One region of the Bradyrhizobium sp. 6(2017) genome, then DNA from elsewhere that is predicted to be linked to it. Evidence: riboswitches for the same ligand, from Rfam matches in the RefSeq annotation. Region 1 holds a riboswitch; the other holds the start of a gene.
What was found. A riboswitch is a leader RNA that binds a small molecule or an ion and turns the genes downstream of it on or off. The one in region 1 is predicted to bind cobalamin.
Positions count from the first base shown of each region.

Region 2: it holds a riboswitch for cobalamin, as region 1 does, so the genes downstream of both, G6P99_RS03875 (TonB-dependent receptor) here and G6P99_RS17585 (DUF1636 family protein) in region 1, are expected to answer to the same signal.

Region 1 is NZ_CP049289.2:3,788,862-3,796,754, reverse strand. It holds gene G6P99_RS17605 (precorrin-8X methylmutase) at 1-227, opposite strand, end outside; gene cobG (precorrin-3B synthase) at 227-1,390, opposite strand; gene cobN (cobaltochelatase subunit CobN) at 1,387-4,635, opposite strand; gene cobW (cobalamin biosynthesis protein CobW) at 4,635-5,669, opposite strand; gene G6P99_RS17585 (DUF1636 family protein) at 5,666-6,040, opposite strand; cobalamin riboswitch at 6,135-6,345, opposite strand; gene cobO (cob(I)yrinic acid a,c-diamide adenosyltransferase) at 6,382-7,035, shown strand; gene G6P99_RS17575 (cobyric acid synthase) at 7,047-7,893, shown strand, end outside.
Region 2 is NZ_CP049289.2:832,712-840,604, reverse strand. It holds gene soxB (thiosulfohydrolase SoxB) at 1-501, shown strand, start outside; gene G6P99_RS03900 (hypothetical protein) at 498-953, shown strand; gene G6P99_RS03895 (MBL fold metallo-hydrolase) at 1,265-2,305, shown strand; gene G6P99_RS03890 (ABC transporter substrate-binding protein) at 2,509-3,303, opposite strand; gene G6P99_RS03885 (ABC transporter ATP-binding protein) at 3,345-4,118, opposite strand; gene G6P99_RS03880 (FecCD family ABC transporter permease) at 4,115-5,158, opposite strand; cobalamin riboswitch at 5,271-5,468, shown strand; gene G6P99_RS03875 (TonB-dependent receptor) at 5,578-7,842, shown strand.

The sequences.
Region 1 (7,893 bases):
TCGCACAGGATCGGCGCGCCGTTCTGCAGGGCGGCACGCGCGCTCGCGGCCATACCGGGCGTGAAGCGGACATGCGCTTCCAGCCCCACCATGCCCGCGGCATGGATCATGCGCACCACCACCGGCTCTTCATCCGACGTGAAGCGGCCAAGGTCGGCCTCGGAGCGGATGGTGGCAAAGGACTGGCGATAGATCGCCGCGCCGTCGGTCTCATAGATGTGCGGCATCAGCGGCCTCCCAGCAGCACGGAGGGATTTGCGATGATGCCGGCGCTGGTCAACCCACGCATGACCGGCGCATCCCGTGTCGTCCCACGACGGATGAGATCGAAGCCTTGGTTCGTAGCCACGAGGGTGACATCCGCAGAGCCGGAATGCGCACATCCCTTGGCGCAACCGGAGACGTGAAGGCGGGCATCCGCCGGGATATGCCGCACAAGCGCCGATGCCAACACGCGGGTATCGGCATGCGCCTCACCACAGCGCGGTGCACCGCTGCAGGCGATCGCGCGGAGCGCCGGATCGTCGGCCTCGGTGACGAGGTCGGCTCCACCAAGCATCTCGCGCATCCCCTCCACCAGCAGCATCCGCCACGGCGTCACGCGGAGAGCCTGTGCATTCCCGGCAAGATGCCGGAGCGTCTGGTGCGGCATGAGCCCGAACGCGACGCCGACCATCGCGCCGGACGGATAGAGTCCGGGAACGGGGTCTGCCGATCGAGCCACCGGCTCCACATCACCGCGAAGGGATCCAGGCAGGCGCGCGCCGCCGGCGAGATGAGCCGCCATCCGTCGCCTCCCTCCCTTGGCTCCGCCGGAGGCGATGAACCATTCGGCCAGCGCCAGCGCGACCGGTACGGCCTCGCTCCGCGTGACGGAAAGCCCGAGCTCGGCGCCATCGGCGCGCAGCAGCAGTCCGCCGTTGCGATCGCGCTCGATCCTGATATCCGCAGACGCGCCAGCCAGCACCCGCTCGCTACCGTCATCGATTGCGAAACCGAACTTGGTTGGAAGATCGAGCGACACGCCGGCAAGCGCCCGCTCCAACTCGGCCACGAGCACGCGCGTATCGTCGCCGGCGGTCCAGAATGGCGTCACCAGAATGTTGCGCTGCGCCTCGGTGTCCGCATCCGTGTCCAGCAGTTCGAGCTCGGCAAGCCCATCGATCAAAGACGGGAAACCTTCATCGCTGACACCGCGGATCTGAAGATTGGCGCGGCTGGTCAGATCGATCAGGCCATTGCCGTGCCGCGCAGCCAGATCAGCGATTCCTGCCGCCTGCGCCGCGTCGAGCCGTCCGCCGCGCGGACGAATGCGCACCACGAGGCCGTCGCCTGATAGCATCGGTCGCAGTGCGCCGGGACACCAGCCCTTGATCGCAACAGCGCTCATGAGGCCTCCTGCAATGCAGCCGCAATCGAATTGCGCCGCGTCTGCCACAGCGACGCCTCGTGCAACCGGGTGAAGCAGGTTTCGATCGCAGCCAAGGCAGCCGGATTCTCGCGCGCCATGAAGCCGCGAACGTCGTCATTGCCGAGCGTCGCGTCGTAATAGAGGTCGAACAAATGCGGCGGCACCGCGCCCGCAAGATGGGCAAACGCCGCCATATGCTCCAGCGTCGCTGATATCTCGGCGGCACCTCGGAAGCCATGGCGCATCATGCCGGCGATCCAGGCGGGATTGGCGGCGCGCGCACGCACCACCCGTGAGATCTCCTCGGTCAACGAGCGCGCATGCGGTTGATCCGGCCGCGTCGCGTCGAGATGATAGAGCGCCGGGACTTCTGCGCCAATGCGCCGGGCCGCCGCCGCGATGCCGGCCTCATGCGCGGCATAGTCCGCCGCCAGCAGCAGGTCGGTCTCGGGCAAGTCCTGGGTATGGACAAAACTGTCGGCGGCCGCGAGCCGAGCCTCGATGCCGGCGCGATCGGGCCGCATCTCGCCATCGGATGCAAACGCCCAGGACGACGCCGACAGCCAAGCTTCGCCAGCCGCATCGCGCGCCGCCTCGGTGAAGACATCCGGTATCGCGGCGATGCCCGCCCCATAGTGCCCTGGGCGGGGCCCGAACACGCGCGACGCGCGCTGCCGATAGGGATTTTCATCCCCCTCATCGCTGCGTTCAGACAACGCCTCCGTCGCCGCCTCGAACAACTGGGCAAGGGCCGAGAAGACGTCGCGGAACAGCCCCGACACGCGCAGCGTGACGTCGATGCGGGGACGACCGAGCTCCGCCGGCGCGATGATGTCGTAGCCGGCCACACGGCCCGATCCGTGATCCCAACGCGGCGCGATGCCGGCAAGATGCAGCGCCATCGCAAAATCCTCACCGGCGGTGCGCATCGTCGACGAGCCCCAGAGGTCGACGACGAGCCCCTTCGGCCAGTCACCGTGGTCCTGCAGGTGGCGGCGCAGCAGCTCTTCGGCGAGTTTCACGCCCTGCGCATGCGCCGACGGCGTCGGCACCGCGCGGGGATCGACGGCAAACAGATTGCGTCCGGTCGGCAGCACGTCGCGGCGCCCGCGATAGGGCGACCCCGACGGTCCCGGCGCGACGCGCCGGCCGGAGAGCGCATCGCGTAACGCCGCTCTCTCCTCCGCACCGCAGGCGCCCTGCCCGAACACGTGCAGGCCATCGCCGAACTGACTTTCCTTGAGATCGCAGACAAAGCGGTCGATCTGCGGAATCGCCTCGGCAGCGGAGACCGACGCAGCGAGACCGAGATCGTCCTCCAGCCCGGCCAGCCGCGCTTCCTCGCGGATATCGGCAATCAGGCGCTGCCGCCGTGCCGGATCGAGACCGTCAGCGGTCGAATATTCATCGAGCAGGCGCTCGAGCCTGCGCAAGCCTTCCGGCACCGCCGCCTGCGCCAGCGGCGGCGGCAGGTGGCCGATCGTCACGGCGCCGATCCGGCGCTTGGCCTGCGCCGCCTCGCCGGGATCGTTGACGATGAAGGGGTAGATGACGGGCAGATCGCCGATCAGCGCTTCCGGCCAGCACGCGGACGACAGCGCAACCGACTTGCCGGGCAGCCATTCCAGCGTGCCATGCGCGCCCATGTGCACGACGGCATCGATGCGTTGCTGCCTGAGCCACAGATGGAACGCGACATAGGCATGGCGCGGCGTGCGCGACAGATCGTGATAGTCGGCATCGCGATGACCGACATCGCCGCGCTCCGGCTGAACGGCGATGACGGACTTGCCGCACTGGATTGCCGCGAATTGAAATTCGCCATCACGACAATCGGGATCGTCCTCCGGCGCGCCCCATGCACGCGCGAGGTCGTCCTGAAGCTGTGGCGGAAGGCCGGAGATGGCCGCGCGATACTCGGCCACCTCCCATGTCAGTTTCCGGTGCAAGAGCGCATCGCCCAGCGACGCCACCGGCTCGAGATCAAAGCCCGCGGCCGCGAGATCGGCCCGCAATACCTCGACCGAGGCAAGCGCATCGAGGCCGACAGCATGCGCGATCTGGTGCGGACGGCCCGGATAGTTCGACAGCACGAGTGCAAGTTGCTTCTTCCGCGCGGGCTTTTCCGCAAGATGGCGCCAGGCTGCCACGCGCACGGCAATTGCTGCGACGCGTCCGGCATCCGGCCGATGCGCGAGATGTGCGAACTGCAGATCGGGATCGCGCTCGCTCGCCGACTTGAAGCTGACCACGCCAGCAAACAGGCGGCCGTCAACCTCCGGCAACACCACATGCATCGCGAGATCGCCGGGCGACAGACCGCGCAGCGACTCGGCCCAATCCTCGCGCCGCGCCGTGGACAGAGCGACCTGGAACACCGGACACGATGCGGCATCGAACGGCGTGGTGCCGTCATCGCCGGCCGCGGAAAAGGCGGTCGCATTGACGATGGCGGCGGGTGCGCATTGCGCGAATTGAGTACGCAGCCAATCGGCCACGCCCGCCGCCTTCAACGAGGCGACGAAGACGCCGCAGGCGTCAAAGCCCTTCTCGCGTAGCGCCTCAATCAACGCATCGACCGGTGCCGTGTCGCCCGCCGCGAGATAGGAGCGATAGAAAGTCACCAGTGCCCGCGGCCGGCGATCCGATGCCGGCAGCGCCGCGACAACACCGCGCCGCGGGTCGTAGAGACCGATCTCGGGAAGATCGATCTCGCCGACCACAGGCCCGGCATACAGCCCTGACGCCAGCGCCAATTGTGCGATCACGGCCTGCGCGGCGACAGGCCCGCCCTTGTCGCACAGCACCTTCAGACGACGCAGCGTCGAGACCGGCAAGGTCGAAAATTCATCCAGCCGCAGATCGTCGCGGCCATCGGCTGGCAACACCACCAAAGCGATGTCGCGCTCCTTCGCCAGACGATGCACCGCGGCCAGCCCGTATGACCAATAGGGTTCGCCGCCGATCAGCCGCACCAGGATGCCGCGCGCGCGCGACAGTGTGCGCTCGATATAGGTATCGACCGAGAGCGGATGGCGCAGCTCCGCGAGATTGGCGAGCCGCAGCGACGGCAGCGCGGCGCGGCCCCGCCGCCAGCCGGCCGCGAAGGCGGCGAGATCGCTGTCGGAAAACGACAACACCACGAGATCGGCCGGATCCTGGCCGAGGTCCCTTGGCGTCGCGGTCTCCTCAAGGCCGCGGCTCTCGCGGAAGACGACGTGCATCAGACACCTAGTCGCGCCCTGATCGCAGCTTCATCGATATCGCCGTGTTCGCCGATCACGACCAGCTTCGACTGCCGCGGCCGCGTGCCCCAAGGCATGTCGAACTGATGCCGTACCCGTTCGCCGACGGACTGCACTAGCAACCGCATCGGCTTGCCTTCGACCGCGATGTAGCCCTTGGCGCGCAGCACGTTCTGCTCGCGCGCCAGCCCCTTGATCGAAGCCACCAGTGCCTCGACATCCGAAACCTCGGGAAGATCGATCACTACGGAGTTGAAATCATTGTGCTCGTGTTCGGCTTCGCCATCATGGTGAGACGGCCGCGATGCGAGATCATCCTCTGCGGCGGCCTCGAGTCCCAGGATGACCCGCGCGTCGACGACGCCGTCGACGATCGGCAACATCGGCACCTCGCGCGGCATTTCGGCCGCAATCACCGCTTTGGCCGCCTTGATCCCCTCGGCTCCGGCGAGATCGGCCTTGGTCAGCAGCACGATATCGGCACAGGCGATCTGGTCCTCGAACACTTCGGACAGCGGCGTCTCGTGGTCGAGATTGTCGTCGGCCGCACGCTGTGCATCGACTGCGGCCGGATCCGGCGCAAAGCGGCCGGCAGCAACGGCCTCCGCATCGGCCAGCGCGATCACGCCGTCGACCGTGATCCGCGAGCGGATTTCCGGCCAGTCGAACGCCTTCAGCAGCGGCTTCGGCAAAGCGAGGCCGGACGTCTCGATCACGATGTGATCAGGTCTCACCCGGCGCGCGAGCAACTGCTCCATGGCCGGGATGAAATCGTCGGCGACGGTGCAGCAGATGCAGCCATTGGCGAGCTCGACGATGTTCTCGGCCGGACAATTGGCGTCGGCGCACGACTTCAGGATCTCGCCGTCGACGCCTTCGCTGCCGAATTCGTTGACCAGCACCGCGAGCTTCTTGCCGTTGGCGTTGCGGATCAGATGCTGGATCAGCGTTGTCTTGCCGGACCCGAGAAAACCGGTCACGACGGTGACCGGAACCTTGGCGAGCGTAGTCATTCTGCGGCCTCCGGCACGACGGCAAGGGGTGGGATTCGAGCGAGCGATTGCTTGCGAAAGATTTCCGGACGGCTGCGCCACGGCACGATGCCGTCAGGCGCCGCGGCATAGGCGGTGGCGCCCGCGATCACATCCCTGGCATTGTCAGCGGACAGGCGGCCGTAGACGTAGGACCACCGCCCCGGCGCACTGAGCGCGACCGAGCAACCCTGGCTGCACGCCGACAGGCATTCGACGGGAACAAGATTGACGTCATCGGGCACGCCGGCCTCAACAAGCGCGGCATACAGGCGCGCACCGGGCGCGAGCTCACCTTCCGCCAGCGTCTGGCCGGCGCGGCAGGTGATGCAGACATGAAGTGTAACGCTCATCGCCCATCCTGGATTAACAGCGGGAGGCGAAGAGGCACACGAACCGTTGTGAATGGGTTCGTTTCCCCGTCGCGGAACACCCCGTCCGCCGGTCTCACAACACGTTGCGTTGGCAGGTCTCCCGGCTTGCGGAGCAGGATTTCTCCCTCGATGCCCACCTTCCCGATTCTCGACAAGGAATCAGTGGCTTTGGGCATCTCTCCGGTCACGGTCGCGGGGGCGGCTGCTTTTCAGGCCCACCTTGAGCCCTATCGCATTCCCTCTTCGCCTGTCGTAGGACAGGAACCAACGCGGGCCCACCATTCGTCCGTGGCTCGAACTTGTCAAGCCGAAGGAACGTCATGATTTCTGAAGAAAACGGCGCCGAAGACGAGGTCGTCAGCAGCGAGGTTTCGCTGGATGCGCGCCACGCGACCAAGATGGCGAAAAAAAAGGTCGCCCGCGACAAGATCATGGCGACCAAGAGCGGCGAAAAGGGTCTGATCATCGTTCATACCGGCGCCGGCAAGGGAAAGTCCTCCTCCGCCTTCGGCATGATCGTGCGCTGCGTGGCGCATGGCTTCCCATGCGCCGTGGTGCAGTTCATCAAGGGCGCCTGGGATACCGGCGAGCGCCGCCTGCTCACCGGGCATTTCGGAGAGCTCTGTCAATTCCACGCGATGGGCGAAGGTTTTACCTGGGAGACCCAGGATCGCGCGCGCGACATCGCGGCGGCGCAGGCCGGCTGGGAGAAGGCCAAGCAGCTGATCGCAGACCCGAGCTTGCGCATGGTCGTGCTCGACGAGATCAACATCGCGCTGCGCTACGATTATCTCGCCATTGCCGATGTCGTCGACTTCCTGACCACGTCGAAGCCGCCGATGACGCATGTCGTGCTCACCGGACGCAATGCCAAGGATGAATTGATCGAGATCGCCGATCTCGTCACCGAGATGACGCTGGTGAAGCATCCGTTCCGCTCCGGCATCAAGGCCCAACCGGGCGTCGAGTTCTGACTGTTATCGCCATGGCGCGCGCATTGATGATCCAGGGAGCGGGTTCGGACGTGGGCAAGTCGCTCATCGTCGCGGGCCTGGCGCGCGCTGCCAGACGACGCGGCCTGCGCGTCTTGCCTTTCAAGCCGCAGAACATGTCCAACAACGCGGCCGTGACCATCGACGGCGGCGAGATCGGACGTGCGCAGGCCCTGCAGGCGCTCGCCGCCGGTGTCGAGCCGCACACCGACATGAACCCGGTGCTGCTGAAGCCGGAGAGCGATGTCGGTGCCCAGATCATCGTGCACGGCAAACGGATCGCGACCGCACGCGCGCGCGAATATTCCGCTATGAAACCGTCGCTGATGGGCGCGGTGCTGGAGAGCTTTGCGCGGCTGAAGGATCGCGCCGATTTGGTGCTGGTCGAAGGTGCCGGCAGCCCCGCCGAGGTCAATCTGCGTAAGTCCGATATCGCCAATATGGGCTTTGCGCGCCGGGCTGACGTGCCCGTGGTGCTGGTCGGCGACATCGACCGCGGCGGCGTGATCGCGCAGCTCGTCGGTATCCAGGCGGTGATCGATCCCGAGGATGCCGCGATGATCCAGGGTTTTCTCATCAACAAGTTCCGCGGCGATCCGACGCTGTTCGACGACGGCTACCGCTTGATCGAATCCCGCACGGCGTGGCGCGGCTTTGGCGTACTGCCCTGGTTTACCCGCGCCGGTGAGCTTCCGGCCGAAGACGCGCTCGGGCTCGCCGACGCGCGCAAGCCCGGCCAGTGCAAGATCGCCTTCCTTGCGCTGTCGCGCATCGCGAATTTCGACGATCTCGATCCGCTGAAGCTCGAGCCCGGCGTCGATCTCGTGATGGTGCGACCAG
Region 2 (7,893 bases), 3.0 Mb from region 1:
TTGCTCAACGAGCTCAACGCCGAGATCGCGCTGTCGCCGGGTTTCCGCTGGGGCCTAACCGCGCTCGCCGGCCAGCCGCTGACCATGGAAGACGTGCTGTCGGAAACCGCGATCACCTATCCGGAGACCTACGTCGCCACCATGACCGGCAGCCAGATCAAGGATGTGCTGGAAGACGTCTGCGACAATCTGTTCAACGTCGATCCCTACTATCAGCAGGGCGGCGACATGGTCCGCGTCGGCGGCCTCGCCTATGCCTGCACGCCGGGCGAATCCGTCGGCAAGCGCATCTCCGAGCTGAAGCTTGGCAACGGCAAGCATCTCGAAGCCGGCAAGCAGTACAAGGTCGCGGGCTGGGCCTCGGTCAACCAGCAGAGCGGCGCGCCGGTCTGGGAAGTCGTGGCCAAGCACCTGCGCTCCGGCCGGCCGCCGAACCGCGACGAGCCCGGCGTGACGCTGAAGGGCGTCGACGACAACCCGGGCATGACGAAGCTCGGATGACGCGGCGCCCGATCATCGCTGCGCTCGGCCTGACGGCGCTCGCGCTTGCAGCCTCCCTCGCCCGCGCCCAGTTGGCGCCGCTGCAGGACAAGCCGTTCGCCGAGCACAAGATCGTGCTGCAGCTCTCCGACAATGATCCGAGGAAGCAGGGCCTCGTCATCAGCGTCGCCAACAATCTGATGAGGCACTACGACCCCGACAAGGTCGCGGTCGAGATCGTTGCCTTCGGCCCGGGCATCGAGCTGCTCAAGCCCGACAACCCAAACCGCAAGCTGGTGGAAAGCCTGGTCGCGGAGGGCGTGCGGGTCGATATCTGCCTCAACACCGTCGACACGATCGAGCGCGACACCGGCAAGCGGCCGGACTACATCGCCGCCGCCACCCCGGTGCAGGTCGGCGTCGCGCAGATTTTGCTCTTGACCGAGAACGGATACACGCTGGTTCGTCCCTGACGGAGCTGCAGGAGCAGGGCTGGAGCTACGTGCGGCCGTAAGTTCGCTCCCCCCCAATCGCGCATCATACGCCCGTCATCCTGAGGAGCCCGCGCAGCGGGCGTCTCGAAGGATGCACGGCCCCGGTGTCTCCGCGCGCATTTGCTCTCCTCGCGGAAAGACCCGGGCCGTCCACCCTTCGAGACGCCCGCTGCGCGGCTCCTCAGGGTGACGGGACCCGTATCCGCGCGGGGATGGATTTGCTTTGAATCGACCCTATCTATGGAATAATATCCTCCAAGTGACTCGGCCCGGAGAATAGGTAAGCCGTCATGATCTTTCGCCAGCTCTTCGACAGCGTGTCCGGCACCTACAGCTATCTGCTCGCGAGCCGCGCCGGCGGCGAGGCGCTGATCCTCGATCCGGTGCTGGAGAAGGCCGACCGCTACTGCAAGCTGCTGCAGGAACTCGACCTCAGGCTGGTCAAGGCGGTCGACACGCATCTGCATGCCGATCACGTCACCGGCCTTGGCGAGCTGCGCGACCGCACCCAGTGCATCACCATCATGGGCGAGCAGAGCAAGGCCGACGTGGTGTCGATGCGCGTTTCCGACGGCGACAAGGTGACGATCGAGGGTCTTTGCCTCGAGGCGATGTACACGCCCGGCCACACCGATGATTCCTATAGCTATCTGATGGGCGACCGCGTCTTCACCGGCGATACGCTCTTGATCCGCGGCACCGGCCGCACCGATTTCCAGAACGGCAGCGCGCGGGCGCAGTACGATTCGATCTTCAATCGCCTCTTGAGGCTGCCCGAGGAGACGATGGTGTTCCCCGCACATGACTACAAGGGCGACACCGTCTCCACGATCGGCGAGGAGAAGCGCTACAATCCGCGGCTGCAGGTCAAATCGATCGACGACTATGTCGAGCTGATGAACAACCTCAATCTGCCGAACCCGAAGCTGATGGATGTCGTGGTGCCCGCCAACATGCATGTCGGCCTGCACCAGGACGAGCTCGCCAAGGAAGGCCTCTCCCTCAGCGCGCGCGACGCTATCTCGAGCCTCGGCCGGCCCGATATCCTGCTGGTCGATTTGCGCGAGAGCGGCGAAAGGACCAAGCACGGCACGCTCGCGGGCGCACTGCACGCGCCCTATCCCGGGATCTGCGCCACCTTGCAGCCCGGCGGCATGCTGCGCGAAGTCGCCGCCGCGACCGGCCGCCGCGTCGTGTTCTTCTGCGCCTTCGGCGAACGCTCGGCGATGGCGGTGGCCGCCGCGAAGAAGGCGGGACTGATGAACACCGCCCATATCGAAGGCGGTATGGACGCGTGGAAGAAGGCCGGCGGGCCGGTGGTGCACGGTTAGTCACGAGACAAATATCGAACCGTCACCCCCGCGCAACGGCTTCGCCGTTGTCGCTGGAGGTGCGAGCCTTGCGGGGCACTTGCACCGCTGGGCGAGCCTCGAAGGGCGACAGCCCCGCTCTGTCCGCAGCCATTTGGAAATATCGGGGCCGTGCATCCTCCGAGACGCGCTACGCGCTCCTCAGGATGACGGATAACGAGGAGTCACCGCGTCACCCGCTGCAGCTCCGCCGTCAACCGATCCAGCGCATCCGCCAGCATCACGCCGCCGCAGACGGTGAGCCGCTCCGGCAGCACGATGCGCTTGCCCTCCGGATAGAATCGCTCCAGCGCCGGATGCAGCAGGAAGGCGCGGCCGTCGTCCTCGGCGCGATCGCCGGCTTCCGACACCAGGATAAAATCCGGCCGTAGTTTCACGATGGCTTCCAGCGAGGCAAATCCGCCGGCGCTGAAGCCGAGCTCGCCGGCGGCGTTGGAAAGACCCGTTGCCGCCAGCAGCGAGCTGATCAGGCTGCTCTCACCCGACACAAAGCCGCGCCGCTCCAGCGGCAGCACGCGATAATGATGACCATCAGCCACCGCCCGCGCCCGTGCGATCGCCGCATCGAGCCGCGCGATCTCGGCCTCCGCGCGATCCGGATGCTGCAGCACATTGCCCATCGCGCGGATCTGGTCCTTCACCTCGTCCAGCGTGCGCGGCACCGTGAACTCGACGAGGTGTAGCCCCTTCGCCTTCAACAGATCGCGCGTCGCCCGCTTGTCGAATAGGCTGACGACGACAAGGTCGGGCTTGTGCAGCAGAACATCTTCGGCCTCGCCGGACAGCCGCGGAAAGTTTCGCGCCTTCTCGGCGGCCCAGGACTGCCAGGCATCGCGCGAAAAACGGCTCAGCCCGAGGATCTGGTCCGGATCGGCCAGCGACAACACGAGCTGGTCGCTGCAGACATTCATCGAGACGATGCGCGGTCCGGTGGCGGATGAGGCATCGCACGACATCATCCATGCCGCCATTGCCAAGGCTGCGAGACACCGCATGCGCATCACACGTCCGCCCACGGCACGATGACGGCCTCGCGTTGAAATTCGGCGCGGTAGGCGCTGACCCGGAACACGCTGGCGAGGACCGCCTCCGACAATGCTTCCGCAGGCGCGCCTTGCGCCGCCAGCCGGCCCTCCGCCAGAACCAGCACGTGATCGGCAAAGCGCGCGGCGAGCCCGAGATCGTGCGTCACCACGACGACCAGCACGCCGGTGTCGGCGACGTTGCGCAGCTTCTGCATCACGTCGATCTGGTGGCGCGGATCGAGCGACGCGGTCGGCTCGTCGGCGAGGATCACCGGCGCCTCGACCGCCAGCACCCTCGCCAACGCGACGCGGCTGCGCTCGCCGCCGGACAGCTTGGTGACGCGGCGGTCGCTGAATTCAGTGACGTCGACCGCCTGCATCGCCCGCAGCACGGCCTCCATGTCCTTCGGCGACAACCGCGCCGGATCGGTCGCGCCATGCGGATAGCGGCCGAGCGCGACGATGTCGCGCGCCGGCAGCGGCCAATGCACCATGTGCCCCTGCGGCAGATAGGCAAAGCGTTTCGCGCGCTCGCGCAACGATAGCGCCGCCAGCGCATCGCCGCCGATCCGGATCTCGCCATCGGACGGGATCAATCCGGCGAGCGCGCGCAGCAGCGTGGTCTTGCCGGCGCCGTTCGGGCCGACCAGCGCGACCAGATGGCCTGATGCCAGCGACAGCGACACATCGTGCAGCACCTTGCGGCTACCGAGCGACGCATTGAGCGCGATGGCGGAGAGCAGCGTCATGCCACGCCTCCGCCGAGCGCGCGGCGTTCGCGCATGATCAGATAGAGGAAGAACGGCACCCCGATGATCGAGGTCAGCACACCGACCTTGATGTCGGAGGTCGAGGGGATGATGCGCACCGCGATATCGGCCGCGAGCAGCAGCGCCGCGCCGGTGAGCGCGCTCGGCACCAGCAGCCGCGCCGGATCGTGACCGATCAGGGGACGCATCAGATGCGGCGCGAAGAGCCCGATGAAGCCGATCGTGCCGGTGACCGCGACCGCGCCGCCGACGCCGAGCGCAACGCCCGCGATCACGAAGAGCCGCAGCCGCCCGACATCGACGCCGAGGCTCTGCGCCGCCTCCTCGCCGAGCGTCAGCGCACGGAACGCGCTCGCCTGGCTGAGCAGGATCGCGGCACCCGCGATGATGAAGGGCAACGCCAGCGCGACATGCTGAAAGCTGCGGTCCTCGAGCGAGCCGAGCAGCCAGAACGCGATCTCCAGCACCACGAAGGGATTGCTGGAGAGGTTCATCACCAGCGCGGTCGCAGCTCCCGCAAAGCTCGAGATCGCGAGCCCCGCGAGGATCAGAATCAGCAGCCCGGCATTGCGGCCGGCGATCGCGAGCAGCGCGAACACCGAGCCGAACGCGGCGATGATCGCCACCACCGGCAGCGCGTAGGAGCGCACGTCGGCCAGGCCGAGCGCGATCACCAGCACCGCGCCGAACGCCGCCGATTGCGGCGCGCCGAACAGCGACGGCGAGGCCAGCGGATTGCGCAGCAGGCCCTGCAGCGCCGCGCCTGACAGCCCGAGAATGCCGCCGATTGCGAACGCCAGAATGGTGCGCGGCAAACGAATTTCGCGCACGATCACCTGCGCCACGTCGCTGCCGCCGCCGAACAGCGCCTCGGTCACCGCGAGCGGCGACAGCCGCACCGGCCCGATGCCGAGCGAGATCACGCACAGCAGCGCCACAAGCGCGAGCAGCGCCGCGGTGGCGCCCCACCGTCGCCGCGCCGCGACCTCGGCCGCCAAGGCAAAATCCTGCACGCTCATTGGATCCATGCTCTTACAGCGATCGCCGTGGCAGACAAGCGACACTCGATAAAAACCGTGGCCGCCCAGCCATTGCCCGACTTCCGCCGGATTGACTTTGCTGCCCGGCCGAACCCTAGATGAACATGACGGTTCTTTAGCGAGATGAAAAGGGAATGCGGTGCGGGGAAACTTCCCCAAGGCCGCGGCTGCCCCCGCAACTGTATGCGGTGAATCCTTCGTCACAGGCCACTGGGAATCTCGGTCCTGGGAAGGCGACGAAGGGTAACGACCCGCGAGCCAGGAGACCTGCCGTCAGCCGTGGTCACACGCGAAGATGCCGGTCGGGGAGTACAGGCATGAGCTTCACCTGAGGCTGTTAGCACGATGGTGAGACTGGTTCGCGGTGACGTGCCACTGACGTTACCGAGGTCTCGCTTATGCTCACTTTCTCTTTCCATTGGCGGCGCACGCTGCTGCTCGCGACGACGATGCTCGCGCCTGTATTTATTGTCTCCGCCGCGCGGGCGCAGCAGGCGCCTGCTCCCGATCAGCTACCGACCATCGAAGTCACCAAGCCGGGCGATCAGAACGTCACGCGCGCCAGGCCGGCCGCGGACGAAGCGCCGGCGCCGCGCCGCCCGGCGCCGGGCACCGCAGAGAGCACCAATGTGGGCGGCGGAAGCGGATCGGGCACCACAGGGACAGGCACGGCCACCGGAACGGGCGGCACCAGCGGCGGCCGCCAGTTCGCCGGCATTGTCGGATCGTCCTCGGCCCTGATCACGGCCGACGACATCGCGCATTCGCCGGTACAGTCGCTGCCTGAAATCCTCGCGCAGGTGCCGGGCGTGCAGCTGCAAACGCTCTATGGCGGGCCGAACGGCGCCAAGACCGCGGTCGACCTGCGCGGCTTCGGGGCATTCGCCACCGACAACACGCTGTTCCTGCTCAACGGCCGCCGGCTCAACGACGTCGACAAGGCCGGCTTCGACCTCACCACGATCCCGCTCGATTCGATCGCGCGCATCGAGATCACGCGCGGCAACAGCGGCGCCGTGCTCTACGGCGACAATGCGGTGGGCGGCGTCGTCAACATCATCACCAAGACCGGCGTCGGCGGTCCGCCGACGACGATGAGAGCCGAGGCGGGATATGGCTCGTTCAACACCCGCATGGCCGCCGTCTCCGCGGCGCTCAATGCGGGACCGTGGTCCACCTCGTTCTACGGCAACGGCATCAAGTCCGACGGCTACCGCGTCAACAATGCGCTCGACCAGCGCAACGCCGTCGGCAGCATCAACTACACCACGCCCGATCTGACCGCCTTCCTCACCGTCACGGGCAGCGACCAGAAGCTCGGCCTGCCCGGCGGGCGGCTGGTCGATCCGTCGATCGGGATCAACGAGCTGCAAACCGACCGCAGGGGCAGCAGCACGCCGTTCGACTATGCCAACCAGCAGACCGCCAGCGTCACCGCCGGCTTCACCAAGACGCTGATCAACGGCGTCGACCTGATCGTCGACGGCGGCTGGCGGCAGCGCGATACCCAAAGCGGCTTCTTCGGCACGGTACCGACCATCAGCTTCGCCTCGACCTACAACGATGCCGCGCTGGAGACCTGGTCGCTGACGCCGCGGCTCAGCGTCAAGAACGTGATGCTGGGGATGCCGTCGACGATCCTGACCGGCATCGATTATTACGATTCGACGTTCCGTCAGGCACGCGGCGCGTTCCAGGGCGTCGACCCCTTCCACATCTACAATATCGAGCAGCAGAGCGTGGCAGGCTACTGGCAGCACACGCTCGGATTGCTGCCGACCACCGACTTCGCCTATGGTGCACGCGTCCAGAATACCAGCGTCTCGGCGCGTGATCGCTACGACCCGAATGCGCCGTTCGCCTTCGACACGCAGGCGTCGCCGCTCGACAGCAACGAGACGCAATATGCGCTCCATGTCGGCGTCGAGCATCGCTTCACCGACACATTCTCGGTGTTCGGCCGCGCCGCGCGCGCATTCCGCACGCCCGACGTCGACGAGCGCGTCGCATCGGGTCCGTCATTCGACCCGCTGACCTTCCTGCCCATCGCGCAGAATTTTGCGCTCAAGACCCAGACGTCGGAAGACGTCGAGGGCGGCTTCCGGGTCAGGACCAACCGCTTCCAGGTCCAGACCAGCGTCTATCTGATGGATCTCGAGAACGAGATCCATTTCAACCCGGTGCTGTTCTACAACGTCAACCTCGATCCGACCCGCCGCTACGGCTCGGAAACCAGCGCCTCGCTCAAGGTCAGCGACAGCGTGACCTTGCGCGGCGGCATGGCGATCACCCGCGCGGTCTTCCGCGAAGGCATCTGGGCCGGCAACGACGTGCCGCTGGTGTCGCGCTATACCGGCAATGTCGGCGTGACCTGGAATATTTGGCAGAACTATCTGGTGTTCGACGCCACCGCGCGCGCCTGGAGCTCGCGCATCATGGACAACGACCAGGCCAACACCCAGAGCCGGATTCCCGGCAACGCCACCGCCGATATCAAGCTGAGCGGGCAAATTGATCGCTTCTTCTGGTCGCTCAGCGTCAACAACCTGTTCAACGCGCTCTATTACGACTACGCCATCGCGAGCTCGTTCACGGATGGCCGCTTCTCGGCCTATCCGCTCCCGGGCCGCACCTACATGGTGAAGGCCGGCGCAACGTTTTAGAGCGTGATCCGGCGCGGCGGGTGTGACGCCGCAGCGTCGTCTCTCACATTA